2 regions of the Arthrobacter sp. FX8 genome follow, and region 1 is predicted to be linked to the other one. Evidence: riboswitches for the same ligand, from Rfam matches in the RefSeq annotation. Region 1 holds a riboswitch; the other holds the start of a gene.
The links. Region 1 has a riboswitch for cyclic di-AMP ahead of OUO20_RS00765 (C40 family peptidase). Riboswitches for the same ligand answer to the same signal wherever they lie in the genome.
Positions count from the first base shown of each region.

Region 2: linked by a shared signal. The riboswitch ahead of OUO20_RS00120 (hypothetical protein) and the one ahead of OUO20_RS00765 (C40 family peptidase) in region 1 are both predicted to bind cyclic di-AMP.

Region 1 covers NZ_CP113505.1:171,044-178,826, forward strand. The annotation lists partial or broken gene OUO20_RS00730 (helicase-associated domain-containing protein) at 1-399, opposite strand, end outside; gene OUO20_RS00735 (hypothetical protein) at 410-643, opposite strand; gene OUO20_RS00740 (cold-shock protein) at 870-1,253, shown strand; gene OUO20_RS00745 (DUF3027 domain-containing protein) at 1,261-1,839, shown strand; gene serC (phosphoserine transaminase) at 1,899-3,029, opposite strand; gene OUO20_RS00755 (metal-dependent transcriptional regulator) at 3,322-4,023, shown strand; cyclic di-AMP (ydaO/yuaA leader) riboswitch at 4,162-4,374, shown strand; partial or broken gene OUO20_RS00760 (M23 family metallopeptidase) at 4,387-5,207, shown strand; cyclic di-AMP (ydaO/yuaA leader) riboswitch at 5,336-5,515, shown strand; gene OUO20_RS00765 (C40 family peptidase) at 5,586-6,263, shown strand; gene OUO20_RS00770 (NlpC/P60 family protein) at 6,427-7,194, shown strand; gene OUO20_RS00775 (HNH endonuclease) at 7,463-7,783, shown strand, end outside.
Region 2 covers NZ_CP113505.1:18,493-26,275, reverse strand. The annotation lists gene OUO20_RS00130 (ArnT family glycosyltransferase) at 1-657, shown strand, start outside; gene OUO20_RS00125 (glycosyltransferase family 39 protein) at 642-3,026, shown strand; cyclic di-AMP (ydaO/yuaA leader) riboswitch at 3,234-3,394, shown strand; gene OUO20_RS00120 (hypothetical protein) at 3,400-4,107, shown strand; gene OUO20_RS00115 (VOC family protein) at 4,193-4,618, opposite strand; gene upp (uracil phosphoribosyltransferase) at 4,680-5,315, opposite strand; gene OUO20_RS00105 (phosphatase PAP2 family protein) at 5,328-6,131, opposite strand; gene tadA (tRNA adenosine(34) deaminase TadA) at 6,187-6,693, shown strand; gene OUO20_RS00095 (glycosyltransferase) at 6,690-7,292, opposite strand; gene OUO20_RS00090 (hypothetical protein) at 7,484-7,747, shown strand.

The sequences.
Region 1 (7,783 bases):
AGCCGACAGGGAGGTAGTAGTGGTGCCCGGCAGCCTGGGCGTGGGCGCCATGCGGGGGACCGCAGGATGCGCCAAAGCGAGTTCCTGCAGGGTGTCCATGATCTGTTCGATGACGGCCAGGGATGAACCCCGGATCAACTGGTGCAGGCCCTCCGCCGAGGCGCTGTGCCCGGTGTCCGTGTTGGTGCACAGATGGAGGGTCTCAAGCACCTGCATCTGTGGCCGGGTGAGGCGCTCCAGCGCACGCTGGACGCTGACCCGTGAACTGGCACGCGCCGCCAGCGCGGCGAAGTCCGGAACAGAGGGGGAAATGAGGTCCGGCCGCGCGGCGAACAACGCGCGCAACGAGTCGTCGCTGCGCGCCTCCAGGTCCTTGCCGAGCGCTCGAATGAGGGACATCAGTCCAACGTTACCGCGGCTCCCGCTTCCCCGCCCGCCGCCGGGCGGCAACGCCGTCCAGGACCACCAGGAGCATCAGGATGAAGGCCGCCGGCAGGCCGTAAAGGGCCGAGTATGTGACCCAGGCGGGGGCGACCGTGTCGGCGAAGGCAAGCGCCATCACAGTTCCCACAGCAATGAGGGACAGCACGGCTATAACAGCGGCGAGGACCATCAGCGGCCGCCGGTAACGCAAGGGAGTCATGGACGTAACGCTACAGCGGCAGCAGCGCCGCAAGTGAAAGCACCGGGAGCTTGCGCCCGGGGCGGAACGGTGCGGCCGGAAGCGTGATTAGGGCACGCGGCAGGATAACCTTGAAGGATACAGACCAACACGGTTTGCGCTGGCCATACCTTGAACCCGCACAACAATGCGGACGCGGTGGCAGCCGGCCGTGTCTCATGACAGCAGAACGAAGAAGGTTGATTACGTGCCTACCGGCAAGGTCAAGTGGTATGACAAGGACAAGGGCTTTGGGTTCCTCGCGGGCGAAGACGGCCAGGAGGTCTTCCTGCCCAAGTCGTCGCTGCCCGAGGGCGTGACGGAACTGAAAGCGGGCACCCGGGTTGAGTTCGGGGTTGCGGACGGCCGCAAGGGCGCCCAGGCCCTGGGCTTGCGGGTGCTGGACAAGACCCCGTCCATCGCCAAGGCCAAGCGCCCCAGCGCGAAGGACCTCGCCCCGCTGGTTCAGGACTTGGTGACCGTCCTGGACAACCTGTCCGGAACCTTGTCCAAGGGCAAGTACCCGGACGGCAACAAGGGCAAGGCCATTGCTGCCGCCCTGCGTAAGGTTGCCGACGAGCTGGACGTTTAGGCTGCCCATGGACCCCCAACCTGATCAGCCGGGCACGCCAGTGCAGGAGCAGGCTGCCAAGACCCAGCCCAAGCGCAAGGCAGGCGTGCCCGTGTGGCGCACGGGCAAGCCCGATGCTTTCCTGGCCGCGGCGGTGGACACCGCCCGGGCTGCAGTGGAGGGCATCACCCCGGCCGGCACCATCGGGCCGCACCTGGCAGCCAAGAGCGAGGGCGACCGGCTGGTCACGCACCTGTTCGAATCCCGGCTGCCCGGCTACGTGGGCTGGCAGTGGTATGCGGTACTGACCCGTAACTCGCGCTCCAAGGTGGTCACGGTCAACGAGTTGGGCCTGCTGCCGTCCGGGGACTCCGTCCTGGCCCCGGAGTGGGTGCCGTGGGCCGAACGCGTCCGTCCCGAGGACGAACAGCAGCAGGAGCCGGAGCAGCAGGAACCGGAGCAGCAGGAGCCGGAACAGCAGGAACCGGAACAGCAGGAGCCCGGGCAGGGGAACCCGGATGGGCTTCGGGCAGCGGAGCGGGAACCCGGGGATGAAGGGCCGGCCGACGACGGCGCGGAGCCTGACGCCGAAACAAGGACTTCCTGACCACAAACAAACGGCGCCGTCCGGGGAAACCCGGGCGGCGCCGTCGTGCTTAACTGTGGTTACTTGCGCAGCTCGCCCACCACGTAGTCGATGCTGGCCAGCAGGGCGGAGACGTCGCTGGGCTCGATGGCCACGAAGGTGGCGATGCGCAGCTGGTTGCGGCCCAGCTTCCGGTAAGGCTCGGTGTCCACGATGCCGTTGGCGCGCAGGACCTTGGCCACGGTGGCGGCATCAATCGATTCGTCGAAGTCGATCGTGGCGATCACGTTGGAGCGTTCCTCGGGCTTGGCCACGAACGGGGTGGCGAAGCCGGACGCTTCCGCCCAGCTGTAGATGCGGCCGGCTGAATCGGCCGTCCGTGCAGCCGCGAAGTCCAGGCCGCCGTTGGAGTTCAGCCACTGGACCTGGGCATTCAGCGTCACCAGCGTGGACAGCGACGGGGTGTTGTAGGTCTGGTTCAGGCGGGAGTTATCGATCGCGGTCTGCAGGTCCAGGAAATCCGGGATCCAGCGGCCGCTGGCCGTGATGCGCGCGGCGCGTTCCAGCGCTGCGGGGGAGAACAGGCCAAGCCAGAGGCCGCCGTCGGAGGCAAAGTTCTTCTGCGGGGCGAAGTAGTAGACATCGCTCTCGGCAACGTCCACGTCCAGTCCGCCGGCCGCCGATGTGGCGTCCACGAGGACCAGTGATCCCTCGTCGGCTCCGGCTACCCGCTTGACGGGGGCGGCGACGCCGGTGGAGGTCTCGTTCTGCGGCCAGGCGTAGACGTCCACGCCGGCCTCGGCCTTGGCTGCGGGCCGGGTGCCGGGCTCGGACTTGATGATGGAGGAGGCTTCCAGGAAGGGCGCCTTGTTGGTGGCGGCGGCGAACTTGGACCCGAACTCACCGAAGGACAGGTGCTGGGCCTTCTTCTCCACGAGGCCGAAGCTCGCGATGTCCCAGAAAGCCGTGGAGCCGCCGACGCCGAGGACCACCTCGTAGCCTTCCGGGGCGCGGAAGAACTGGCTCAGCCCTTCACGGACCGCTCCGACCAGGTTCTTGACCGGGGCCTGCCGGTGCGATGTGCCAAGGATCGTCTTGGAAGCTGCTGCCAGCGCGTCGATCTGCTCCTGCCGGACCTTTGACGGGCCGGCTCCGAACCGCCCGTCCTGGGGCAGGAGGTCGGCGGGGATCGTGATGCTGGTGTCGCTCACAGGTGCTCCAATTCGGCGGGGACAAAAGTTTGGTCCGGAAGGGCGGGCGGTCGGTGGCCGGCAGCGCCGGTGGCTGCGCTGCGGGCCATTCCCATTCTGCCTGAACCGCCGCCGGGGGCGGGAGCCAGGCCCGTCATAGTCCGGACAGTGAGACGTGCCGTCCCCGCGCAGCCCCTCGGGGCGCGGCTATTCGGACAAAGTCAAAATAGGCTAAGCTTTCCCCGGACTACTTTGCGCGAAGAGGCGATACGGTGGGACAACGCAAGGTACTGCGCTCGAGGAGCTGAGCTGGATGACGGATCTGATCGACACTACGGAGATGTACCTCAGGACCATTCTGGAGCTTGAGGAAGAAAACATCGTTGCCCTTCGGGCCCGTATCGCCGAGCGTCTGCGCCACTCCGGTCCCACCGTTTCCCAGACCATCGGCCGCATGGAGCGGGACGGGCTGGTGGTCGTATCCGGCGACCGGCACCTGGAACTCACGGACACGGGCCGCAAGCGCGCCACGGAGGTCATGCGGAAGCACCGGCTGGCCGAACGCCTGCTGGCAGACGTCATTGGCCTGGACTGGGCCTACGTCCACGACGAAGCCTGCCGCTGGGAACATGTCATGAGCGAGCGCGTTGAGCGCCGCATCTACGAGATGCTGGACCACCCCACCGAGTCGCCGTACGGCAACCCCATCCCTGGCCTTGCGGCGCTGGGCGGCCAGGCGGGGCCCGGCTTTGCCGACGGCGCCATCAGCCTGGTGGAAGCGATGAAGAATTACGGGCCCGCCTCCGGAGTGACCATCAGCCGCCTGGCGGAGCCGATCCAGGTGGAACCGGAACTGCTGGCGCAGCTGGACGAGGGCGGTATCCGGCCGGGTGCCGCCGTGGCGCTGGAACGCGTGGGCGAATACATCTCCGTGCGGGTCCCTGGAATCGAAGGCGCATTGGAGCTGCCGCCCGAGGTTGCCGCCCACGTCTTTGTGGCCATCAGCCAGCCCTGATCGGGGCGCCCATACCCCGCAGAGGGGCAACCACGCAAAGGTAACGGAATTGTTACCTAGGGTCTTAAGCCCCTATAGTGGAACCAAGCGTTGATACATAAGCGTTACCTGATCCGGAGCCGAGCTCTGCCAGCGGGTCAGGTGCACGAGTCGTTACTGGCAGAGGCGGGGGAACCACAAGCGGCAGCGGGGGACTGCCTTGGGGTGAAGTCCGTCAGCAGCAAGCCCTCTCCAGTGAAGGATTCTTCCGGGAATACCCCCTGTGCAGAAGCTTGCCTAAGGCGGACCGGGTCTTTGATCTCTCTGACCCGAATCCGACAGCTAACTCCGCAGGCTTCTTCCAGAGAGGAACCCTTCTTGACCATGCAGACCTCCCGGGGCCGCCGCCGCGCGGCCGGCCCCCTTCGGCACCCCGGGTTGCCGAAGTTGTCGCAGCGGAGCGCCCCCGCGACCTGCATCGTGACGCGCGCCGCCGCCGGGGTCCCTTCCGGCAGATGACGGAGTTTGCCGCCGCCAGCGGTATTGGCCAAAAAGCCGGCATTGCCCTTGCCGCCACAGGCCTGGTGCTGACGGTCACGGTGCCCGCCACGAGTCCCGTCATGGCCACGGATGCCGCCGGCAGTGCCCCCATGGCCGCGTCCGCCGTCAGCCCCCAGCCCCAGATCTCGGCCGATGTCGGAGCACAGATCGACTTCAGCCGGTCGGCCGTGGTGACCCAGGCCGACCCGGACGGGAAGCTGAAGCAACTCCTGAGCGCCCAGTCCGCCGGCTCTGTCACGCGTGCCGCTTCGGCCGGCACCCTGGCTGCACCCCTCGCCTCCCTCACCACCGCTTCCCCCTTCGGCTACCGGGTCAGTCCGATCACCGGAGGCTCCGGAGACTTCCACCGGGGCCAGGACTTCGTGGCGCAGTGCGGGACTTCGGTCCTGGCCGCCGCGACAGGTACCGTGACCTTTGCCGGCTGGCACCAGTTCGGTGGCGGAAACCGCGTGGTCATTGACCACGGCAACGGGCTGGAGACCACCTACAACCATCTCTCGTCCTTCAACGTCAAGGTGGGCCAGACCGTCTCCCGCGGGGACGTGGTGGCACTGAGCGGTACCACGGGCGCATCCACCGGCTGCCACCTCCACTTCGAGGTGCAGGTCAATGGCGAAGTTGTCGATCCCATGGGCTGGCTGTAACCAAATGGTTGCCCGCTCTCACATGTCCGCGACGCGCCGTGACCTGAATGTGACATTGAAGCAAAACTGCTGTACCGTCTAATTCGCGTCAACTTTTCCGAAGTTGACGCTCTTGAGTGGATTGCCTAACTCTGCCACCGCTCAAGGTCCGTTCGCATTTCATCGTCTGGCAGGGGCGGGGGAACCAATTTTGGCCTTCATGTTCAGAAGGCCTTGGGGTTAAGTCACAAGCTTCCCAGGAAGCAGCGTGGCCGGGTGACTCCCATCCGAATCCGACAGCTCACCTCGCAGGCATTGGGAGAGGCTACCTTCGTGTCTTCACGCCATCATTCTGCGCGCCACCGTGCGCAAACGGTTCGCACCAACCCCCTGGACGCCATGTCCAAGGCCGTCAGTGCAAATGCCGGGACCGTAGGCCGCCAGGCTGCCGTTGTGGCAGCGGCTTCCGGCCTCATCCTGAGCATGGGCCTGCCCGCCACGGCAGCTGACACCACGGCCGGTGTCTCTGCCTCCACCGAGTCCGGCTCGTCCCAGGCAGCCCTCGCTGTCACGGCCGCACCCACGGCCACGGTGTCCTTCGAGCGTCCGGTCGTCAAGACCACCGCTGCTCCGAAGGTGGAAGCGGTGCGTACCCAGTCCACGGCCTCGGCGAACCGCGCCACCACTGCAGGCCAGGAGGCGTCTCCGGCCGCCAAGACGGCGGAGACCGTATCCGCTGCGGCAACCTCGGGCATCGCTGCCATCGCCTACACCGGCATCGGCCACTCCTACGTGTGGGGCGGCACCAGCCCGGTCACCGGCTGGGACTGCTCCGGGTTCGTGCAGTGGGTTTACGCCCAGGCCGGAATCAGCATCCCCCGCACCAATGCGTGGAGCATCATGACTCCCACCTCCACCCCGCAGCCGGGTGACCTGGTTGTCCAGAACGGTGGCGCGCACGTCGGCATCTACGTCGGCAACGGCATGATGATCAGCGCACTCAACCCCTCCCAGGGCACGCTGCTCCACTCGCCTGCAGCCACTGGCACCTCCTCGTACTACCACTACGGCAACTAGTTCTTGGGCTTAACGCTCCAAGGGCTATTTCTTTGCCCAAGGCTTTTTCGCTAGAAACCACATCCCCGTTCGGGACGCGCCGACGTACCCCCAAGATGCCGGCGCGTCCAACAACCTTCGCCTGCCTACAAGCGGTTTGAGGGAAAAACGAAAGAGAGAACTGATGACGACTCGTGCCACCGCACGGCATCGCGCCGAGGTCACCAAAACCAACTCGATCGCTGTTATTGCAAAGGCCGTCAGCGACAACGCAAGCGGCATGGGCCGCCAGGCTGCGGTTATCGCTGCCGCTTCCGGCCTGGTCCTGACCAGCGGCATCGCGGCCAACGCTGCCGACGCCAACGTCAAGCGTGATTCCGCTCCGGCGTCCGCACTGGAAGTTGAATCCGCAATCGACGCCCCGATTTCCGCGGCTTCCACCATCGCCATCAGCTACGAGAAGCCCGCTGTCACCACCACGCCGGCTCCCGTCGCCGAGCCTGAGCCCCAGGTCGAGGTGCAGGAAGCTGCTCCTGCCGCCGAGCCCGTTGCGGCTCCCAAGGTCACCGCCAAGGTTGCCACCGCTGCTGCTCCGGCCGCTTCCGCTGCCCAGGCTTCCGCCAGCGGCAAGGGCGCTGCAATCCTCTCGGCCGCCTACGCCCAGCTCGGCGTTATGCAGGACTGCACCATGCTGGTCACCAACTCCCTGGCCGCCGTCGGCATCCACTTCCATGACTGGCCCGCCGGCTACCTGTCCCTGGGCCGCACCGTGAGTGCAGCCGAAGCGCAGCCGGGCGACCTGATCTACTACGCTGACGGCGGCGCGGGCATGGCCCACATTGCTGTCTACGCCGGAAACGGCATGGCAGTCCACGGCGGCTACAACGGAAACCAGACTGTGGTCTTCAGCGCAAACGTGGGTTCCGGCCCCGTGTTCATCCGCGTCAACTAAGCATCCCAAGGCAGGCCTGAACGGCCGCAGGCCTGGCAATGCCCCCAAGGACCCCCGCCATCCCGGCGGGGGTCCTTCGCGCTTAATCGGCCCGCGCCGCCCGCGGCCGACCCTCCCGCGGTGTCCAGCCGTTGTCCTGCTCCAGAGTGGCGATTACCCGATTCTGCACTTCTTTGTTTACTCTTGTGATGTCGATCCATAGCCCGGACATGCCGAGGGCAGCCGGCCCTCGTGCCCCTGACGGGTGCGGCCGTGAAGAGGTAAGTGCATGCGCACTCTCGTTCTGAATGCTGGATATGAACCGCTGGCGGTTATTACTTTCCGCCGGGCGCTGGTGCTTGTGCTCACGGGCAAGGCAAGTGTGGTTGCCGAAGGTGACGACCCCGTGGTGGGCCCTACTGACATTCTGGGCCGCCCGTCCGTGATCCTCCTCAACCGCTACATCCGGCCCCGGTACAACCACTCCACGGCCGTCAGCCGCAGGGGCGTACTCCGGCGCGACGGGCATAAATGCGCCTACTGCGGGAAAGCGGCGCACACCATTGACCATGTTCACCCCAAGTCCCGGGGCGGTGCCGATTCGTGGGAG
Region 2 (7,783 bases), 150 kb from region 1:
TTCATGAGCGGCATTGTCCACCCCTACTACTCCGTGGCACTGGCGCCGGCGATCGCAGCGCTGGTGGGCATAGGCGCAGTGGAGCTCTGGCGTGGCCGCAGCTACTGGCCGGCCCGGATCGTCCTCGCCGTGACCGTCCTCGGCACCTCTGTGTGGTCGGCAGTCCTGCTGGGCCGCGACACGTCGTGGCTCCCCTGGCTGCGGGTCGCCATCATCGTGCTCGGCGTCCTCGCCGCCGCCGCAATCCTCCTCCGCCTCGACGCACTGGGCACCTCAAAACCGGGCACCTCGAAACTGGGCGCCTCCGGACGGTTCCGCCGGGCCGGTGCGGCCGCCGTCGTCGTCGTATCCCTCCTGGCCGGCGGTCTTGGGACAGCGGGGTGGACCCTCGCCACCGCTGCTTCCGCCCACTCCGGTTCCATTCCGACGTCGGGCCCGGCGGGTTCGTCCGCGGGTGGCTTCGGCAACCGTGCCGCTGGATTCGGCGGCGCACGGGCTGACGGCAGGGAGGCCGCCACTGACGCTGCCAACGGCGCGGGTGGACTCGATCCCTTCGGCGGCCTCGACGGCGCAGCCGGCCCCGGCGGTACCGGGGCGCCGGCGGCGCCGGGGGCCCGGGCGAAGGATCCGCAGATGCGGCGGTGGCGGCACTCCTGAAGGCCACCACCACGAAGTGGTCCGCGATCGTCTCCGGCGCCAGCCAGGCAGCCAGCCTGGAACTCGCCACGAACACCAACGTCATTGCCCTGGGCGGTTGGAACGGCGGGGACCCCTACCCCACGCTCGCCCAGTTCCAGGACATGGTGGCCAAGGGCGAGATCGGCTACTTCATCCAAGGCGGTGGCATGGGAGGCGGCGGCATGGGTGGCCGCGGCAATTCAGAGGTGGCCGCCTGGGTCCAGGCCAACTTCCAGGCCCAGACCGTAGGCAACTCCACCGTGTACCAACTCACCAAGGACTCCATGGCCAGCCACTACCCAGCGTCCGTCCACACTGCGTCGGTCCACACCGGACACCCTGCCGGCGCTCCTGCCGCCGCGCATCATCCTGTCCCGGCCTGCTACCGGCCGGACCCGCGGGCGCTCCGGCGGCGGCTGGAACTGGCAGCGGTGCTGGCCGGGGCCGCCGTGCTGTACTTGTGGAACCTTGGAGCATCCGGCTGGGCCAACGCGTTCTATTCCGGCGCGGCCCAGGCCGGATCGCAGGACTGGGCGGCCTGGTTTTTCGGCTCCTCCGACGCCGCCAACGCCATCACGGTGGACAAGCCGCCGGCGTCGTTGTGGGTCATGGGGTTGTCCGTCCGGATCTTCGGCCTCAGTTCCTGGAGCATCCTGGTCCCCCAGGCGCTGATGGGCGTCGGCACCGCCTGGCTGCTCTACCTGGCCGTACGGCGGGCCGCGGCGCCTGCCACGGCCGATCCACGGCTGGCGCACCGCGCAGGACTGATCGCCGCAGCCGTCCTGGCCCTCACCCCCGTTGCCACGCTGATGTTCCGCTTCAACAACCCGGACGCCCTGCTGGTGCTGCTCATGACGGCAGCCGCCTACGCGGTCCTCCGTGCAGTCCAGGAGGACCGGTTGCGCTGGCTCCTGCTGGCCGGAGTGTTCCTGGGCTTCGGCTTCCTGGCCAAGCAGCTGCAGGTCCTGCTGGTGGTTCCGGGATTCGCCATCGCCTACGCGCTGGCAGGCCCGCACAGGCTCCCGCGGCGCCTGCTCCGGCTGGCCGCGGCGGGAGCGGCCATGGTGGCCTCCGCCGGGTGGTGGCTCCTGGCGGTGGAGCTGACACCGGCCGGCCTGCGTCCCTACATCGGCGGATCGCAAACCAACTCCATCCTGGAGCTCACGCTGGGTTACAACGGGCTGGGCCGGCTGACGGGCGACGAGACCGGCAGTGTGGGCGGCGGCAACGGCTGGGGAGATCCCGGGCTGCTCCGGATGTTCAACAGCGAGTTCGGCGGCCAGATCGCGTGGCTGCTGCCGTCCGCCCTGATCCTTGCGGCGGGCCTGCTGTGGTTGGGCCGGCGGGCCCCGCGGACGGATGCGGTCCGCGCCGCCGTCATCATCTGGGGCTCGTGGGTGCTGGTGACGGGCCTGGTCTTCAGCTTCATGGCCGGCATCATCCACCCTTACTACGCCGTGGCGCTGGCGCCGGGGATCGCCGGGCTTGCGGGGCTGGGCACGGTCCTCCTGTGGCAGCACCGGCAGCAGCCACCCGCCGCACTCCTGCTGGCCGCAGCGGTGGCCGCGGCCGCCCTGATGGCCTTCCAGCTGCTGGGCACCACCTCCGCCTACGGCGCGTGGCTGCGTTGGCTGGTCCTTTCCGGAGGCTTGGCGGCCGCAGCGGGCGTGGCGTTCGGCAGGTTCCTGCACTGGCGTGCCGTGCAGCGGACGACGGCGGCGCTCGCCATTGCGGCGTCGCTCACCGGGCCGCTGGCGTACTCCCTTTCCACGGCGTCGACAACGCACAGCGGGGCGATCGTCAGCGCCGGGCCGTCGTCGGGCTTCGGCCCTGGCGGGACGGGCCCTGGCCGGACCGGCCTTGGCGGGACCGGGACAGGCAGCACCAGGCAGCCAGCAACCCAGGGAAACACGGCCCGCCAGCAGGGCGCGCCCGGAGGAACACTTCCCGGCGGAACCGCTGCTGCCGGTGGTCGCGGAGGCGGGGCCTTGGGAGGCCTCTTGGGCGCCCCCACGCCGTCCGCGGAACTCGTGGCAGCACTCAGGAATGGCGCCTCGGGCTACACCTGGGCAGCGGCAGTGGTGGGTTCGAACAACGCTGCCGGTTACCAGTTGGCAACGGAACTGCCGGTCATGGCGGTGGGTGGGTTCAACGGCACAGATCCCGCCCCTACCCTGGCGGAGTTCCAGGATCTGGTGTCCCAGGGAAAGATCCACTACTTCATCACAAGCGGAACCATGCGGGCCAGTACCGGTTCGGACGCTGCCGCCCAGATCGCCCAGTGGGTGGCGAACAACTTCACGGCGCAGAGCATTGGCGGCACCACCGTCTACCTGTTGGCTGGGTAACGGAAACTGTAACGGTCTGCGCGCTGCGCTCATGAAATGGAGCGGCCATACCCCAGTGGGACCGAGGTAACGAACGGGGAATCCGGCAAATCAACGCGCTGAGGATCGTGACTTCCGTTACCTAAATGTGACTTTCGCGTGCACTTCCTGTAGCGTCGATTGGGTGCGGCCCCCGTTCGGGCCGCATATCCCGGGTCGACGCCAAGCTCTGCCGCTTCCCCGGATTCCGATTGAGCTACGGCAGAGGCGGGGGACCCACCGTCCCGGGCATTGAATGCCCTTGGGGTTAAGCCAGTACGTGATCTTTCCGTATGGCCGGATGCCCTCATCCGAACCCGACAGCTAACTCCGCAGGTGTGAGAGGCGATCAATCATGTCCAAAAACACGGCAGAAGCACGCCTGCTGCAGGCCAAGGCTAAACACAGGGCCGCGCAGCAGGCCAAGAAGACCACCCTGGGCCAGCGCGCCGCCGTCCTTGCAGCATCGTGCGCGGTGCTGGTGGGGGTAGGCGCGGCAGGACAGACCACCAGCAGCATGACTCCGGTGTCATCCACCGCGTCCAACCCTTCCACGTCGGCGTCCGACGCTCAAATGAGCATCGAGAAGAGCGAGATCCGCTCCAACCCGGCAGCAAGCCCCGCGCCCGCTGCCATCAGCGTGGCACCGCAGGCAGCGGAACCGGCCCCCGCAGCGGCACCGGCAGCACCCGCAGCGCCTGCCCCGGCGCCTGAGCCCGCCCCCGCACCTGAGCCGGCTCGCGCCGTCGCGGTTAACGATCCTGCAGGCGCCCAGGCGTACGCCGCCAGCCAGCTGGGGGCGTTTGGCTGGGGACCGGACCAGATGCAGTGCCTGCAGACGCTGTGGACCAAGGAGTCCGACTGGACCACCACGGCCACCAATTCCAGCAGCGGGGCATACGGCATCGTCCAGTCCCTGCCCGCTGAGAAGATGGCAAGCGCCGGCGCGGACTACCTCACCAACTACCGCACGCAGATCAACTGGGGCCTGGACTACATCAAGAAGAGCTACCAGTCGCCCTGTGGTGCCCTGAACTTCCACCTGGCCCACAACTGGTACTAGGCACTCCTCCCCCGGCGGCAGCGATGCCGGGGGAACTGCACCAAAGCGGCGGGCTGCATCATCATGATGCGGCCCGCCGCTTTGGTTAACCAGCGCCCGGTCCGGCGTCCTGTCCGGTGTTCCCGCCAGCGCCCTGCCCGGCGTTCCGCCACGGGATGTACTGGACAGCCCACTTGTTTCCGTCCGGATCGGCGAAGTACACAAAGTGGCCCCAGTCCTGGACATCCACATCGCTGACATCCACGCCGTTGCACTTGAGCTGGTCATGCGCCGCATTGATGTCGTCGACCACCATCTGCAGGTTGGAGCCCGTGCCGGGCGGGGCGTCAACGAGTCCTTCGCCGATGCAGATGGAGCAGGCCGAGCCCGGCGGCGTCAACTGCACAAAGCGGATGGAGTCCGACGGCCGCTCGTCGTAGTCGGCGTTAAAGCCCACTTTGTTGACGTAGAAGTCCTTGGCACGGTCAACGTCGGATACGGGGACAAAGACAAGCTCGAGTTTCCAGTCCATCCGCACAGGCTAGCGGCGGGACACCCGTTGGGAAAGAGCCCGTTCAAACAGGGCCGAAGTGCTACCCGGCGATGCCGTAGAGGCGGTCGCCGGCGTCGCCCAGCCCGGGGACAATGTAGGACTTCTCGTTGAGCTTCTCGTCGATGGAGGCCAGGACGATGTGCACGTTGGCCCCTGACAGTTCCTCCTCCAGCCGCGCCAGGCCCTCGGGGGCGGCCAGCAGGCAGATGCAGGTGACGTCGGAAGCGCCGCGCTTGAACAGGAACTTGATGGCTTCGCGCAGGGTTCCGCCCGTGGCCAGCATGGGGTCCAGGACGAAAACCTGGCGGCCGGTGAGGTCCTCCGGCAGGCGCTCCGCGTAGGTGATGATGTCCAGTGTCTCCTCGTCCCGGGCCATGCCCAGGAAACCCACTTCAGCGGTGGGAACCAGCTTGGTCATGCCTTCCAGCATTCCCAGGCCGGCGCGCAGGATGGGAACCACCAGCGGGGTGGGCTTGGTGAAGGCGGTGCCGACGGTGGTGCTGACGGGCGTCTCGATGGTGACGGGCTCGGTGCGGACCTCCCGAGTGGCTTCGTAGGCCAGCAGGGTCACCAGCTCTTCCGTCAGCTGGCGGAAGACCGGCGACGGCGTGTTCTTGTCCCTCAGGACAGTGAGCTTGTGGGCGACCAGGGGGTGGTCAACAACGAGAGTGCGCATCCCCCAAAACTATCACTCGGCGCTGCCCTTACCGCGTCCGGAGTGTTCGCCGTCGTGCAGTTCGTCGGCCACCACGTCCCGGACGATGGGACGGTCGAACGACGGCGCTGCCCCTGCGTGCTCGCGCCTTCGGACCAGGTGGAACAGCCGGTGGGCCAGGATAACGATTGCCACCCAGGCCAGGCCCAGGATCCAGCCGGCCATAACGTCCGTGAGCCAGTGGTGGCCCAGGAAGACCCGGCTCAGGCCCATGGCGATGATGAAGATCGAGCCGGCGGTGATGGCGGTAACCCGGACCCGCATGGTGTGGAACTGAAGGCAGATGAGGTAGATCACCAGACTGATCACCACGGTGGTGTTCAGGGTGTGTCCGCTGGGGAAGGATGGCGAATCCTCGTAAGGGGGGACGGCGTCCGCATGGTCGGGCCGGGTACGGCCCACCAGCTTCTTGCCGAACGTGGTGGCGGTGACGGACGCTGCCGCTGCACCGCCGATCAGGACCAGCGGACGCCAGTTCCGGCTCAGGAAGGTCAACCACGCGGTGAGGATGCTGGCCAGGATAGGCATCCCGATGCCGCCGCCGATGTTGGTGAAACCGGTGACAAAGGAGTCAAGGCCGGGGCTGCGGAGGCCTTCGGCAAAGGCAAGGGCAGGCTTGTCCAGGTTGGCCAGGCCAGCGGAGTCCACCACATCGTCGTAGACCTCTGCCCCAAGCAGCGCCAGGGACACGATGACCACACCGCCCACAAGGATGGTGAGGATCAACGCCGCATACGGTTTGAACCAAATACCCAATCGGTCCCGAAGAGTGTCCATGGTGCCTCCCGGCATCGGCAAGTAACCTGACTAACCCCGAAACTATCATTGAGCCATGCCCTTGCCCGAAAAGAAACACGAGGCCTGGATGGGCCTTGCCCTGGCGGAGGCCCGCCGTGCGCTCGACACGGAGGACGTGCCCATCGGCGCCGTAGTGATAGGGCCCGACGGCGACGTTCTGGGTTCGGGACGCAACCAGCGGGAGGAGCTGGGCGACCCCACAGCCCACGCCGAGGTGGTGGCCATCAGGGAGGCGGCCGGACGGCTGCAGGAACGGGCACGGCTCGGCGGCGGCCAGGGCGACGGGTGGCGCTTGTCCGACTGCACACTGGTGGTCACCCTGGAACCCTGCGCCATGTGTGCGGGCGCAATCGTCCTGGCGAGGATTCCCCGGGTTGTGTTCGGGGCCTGGGATGAGAAGGCCGGCGCTGCGGGATCGGTATTCGATATCCTCCGCGAGCGCCGGCTGAACCACTGGGTTGAGGTGTATCCCGGGGTCCGCGGGGAAGAGTGCGCTTTACTGCTGCGCGAATTTTTCGCCGCCCACCGGAGCAGCCTCTAGCCCTGCCGCTCCCCGTGTCCGCCGGGTCCCTCCAGGAGGGCCAGCACGTCCTGCGCTGTTTCGCTCCATCCCGGCAGCCTGGTCCGCGCATCAAGCGCAGCTGAACGCCATTTTTCCCGGGTCTTTCCATCCACCAGCCAACCCCGCAGGGCATTGGCCAGGCGGCCGGGACTCTCCTGTCCGCCGTCTGGAAGGGTAAGCACTGCCCCCGGAAGGCGGGGTTCGCCGTCGGCCGTTCCCAGCCCGCCCATGCCAAGCGCCTCCACCGCCCCGGTCCCGGCACGGACCAGAACAGGAATGCCGTGGGCCAGGGATTCGGTGACGGCCATGCCGAAAGCCTCCAGCCGCGACACCAGCAGGGTCAGGTCCGTCCGCGCCCATTCGGCCTCCAGGGCTTCGCCAATGAGCTCGCCGGTGAGCTGCACCCGCCGCTGGAGCCCGTGGGCAGTAATGGCAGCCCGGACCTCCCGTGCGTAGTCCGGGTCCGCCTGCTCGGAGCCCACGAACGACGCAGTCCACTCAAGGTCCTGGATCCGGGCCAGGGCATGCACGGACAGCAGCTGGTCCTTGTTGGGCAGCAGCGCGGCGATGACCGCCACGTGTGGCGGCCTGGATCCCTGGGCCAGGGGTGCGGGGTTGACGCCGGGAAGGACAACGGTGACCCGGGAAAGCCCCTTTCCAGGAGGAGGGATGCAGACGACGTGCTGGTGCAGATCACGCCGGTTGCCGCACGGAGGGCTCTCGCTTCGCGTTCCAGGGCTGCAGCCCCGGAGCTTTCCTCAACGGGCATATGCACCAGGACCCATGTTTCCCCGCCCGCCTTCGCGGCGTATTCGAGTTCATCCGGGGCACCTACCGCCACCAGGCCGTCCACGATGGCCACTGCGTCCCCGTGGTGTGCCTCAGGTTCCCATGCTCCGAGGAGGGTGCCCAGCCGGCGTCGTTCCTTGGCGCCGGCGTCCGGCCAGTTGCCCTCCACGGCAACCACCTCCACCTCCGCGCCCCGTTCCTGCAGGCCCGCAACCAGGCGCGCGTTGTAGACGTTGCCGCCTGAGCTGTGGCGGATATTGCCGGGAACCAGCAGCCGGAT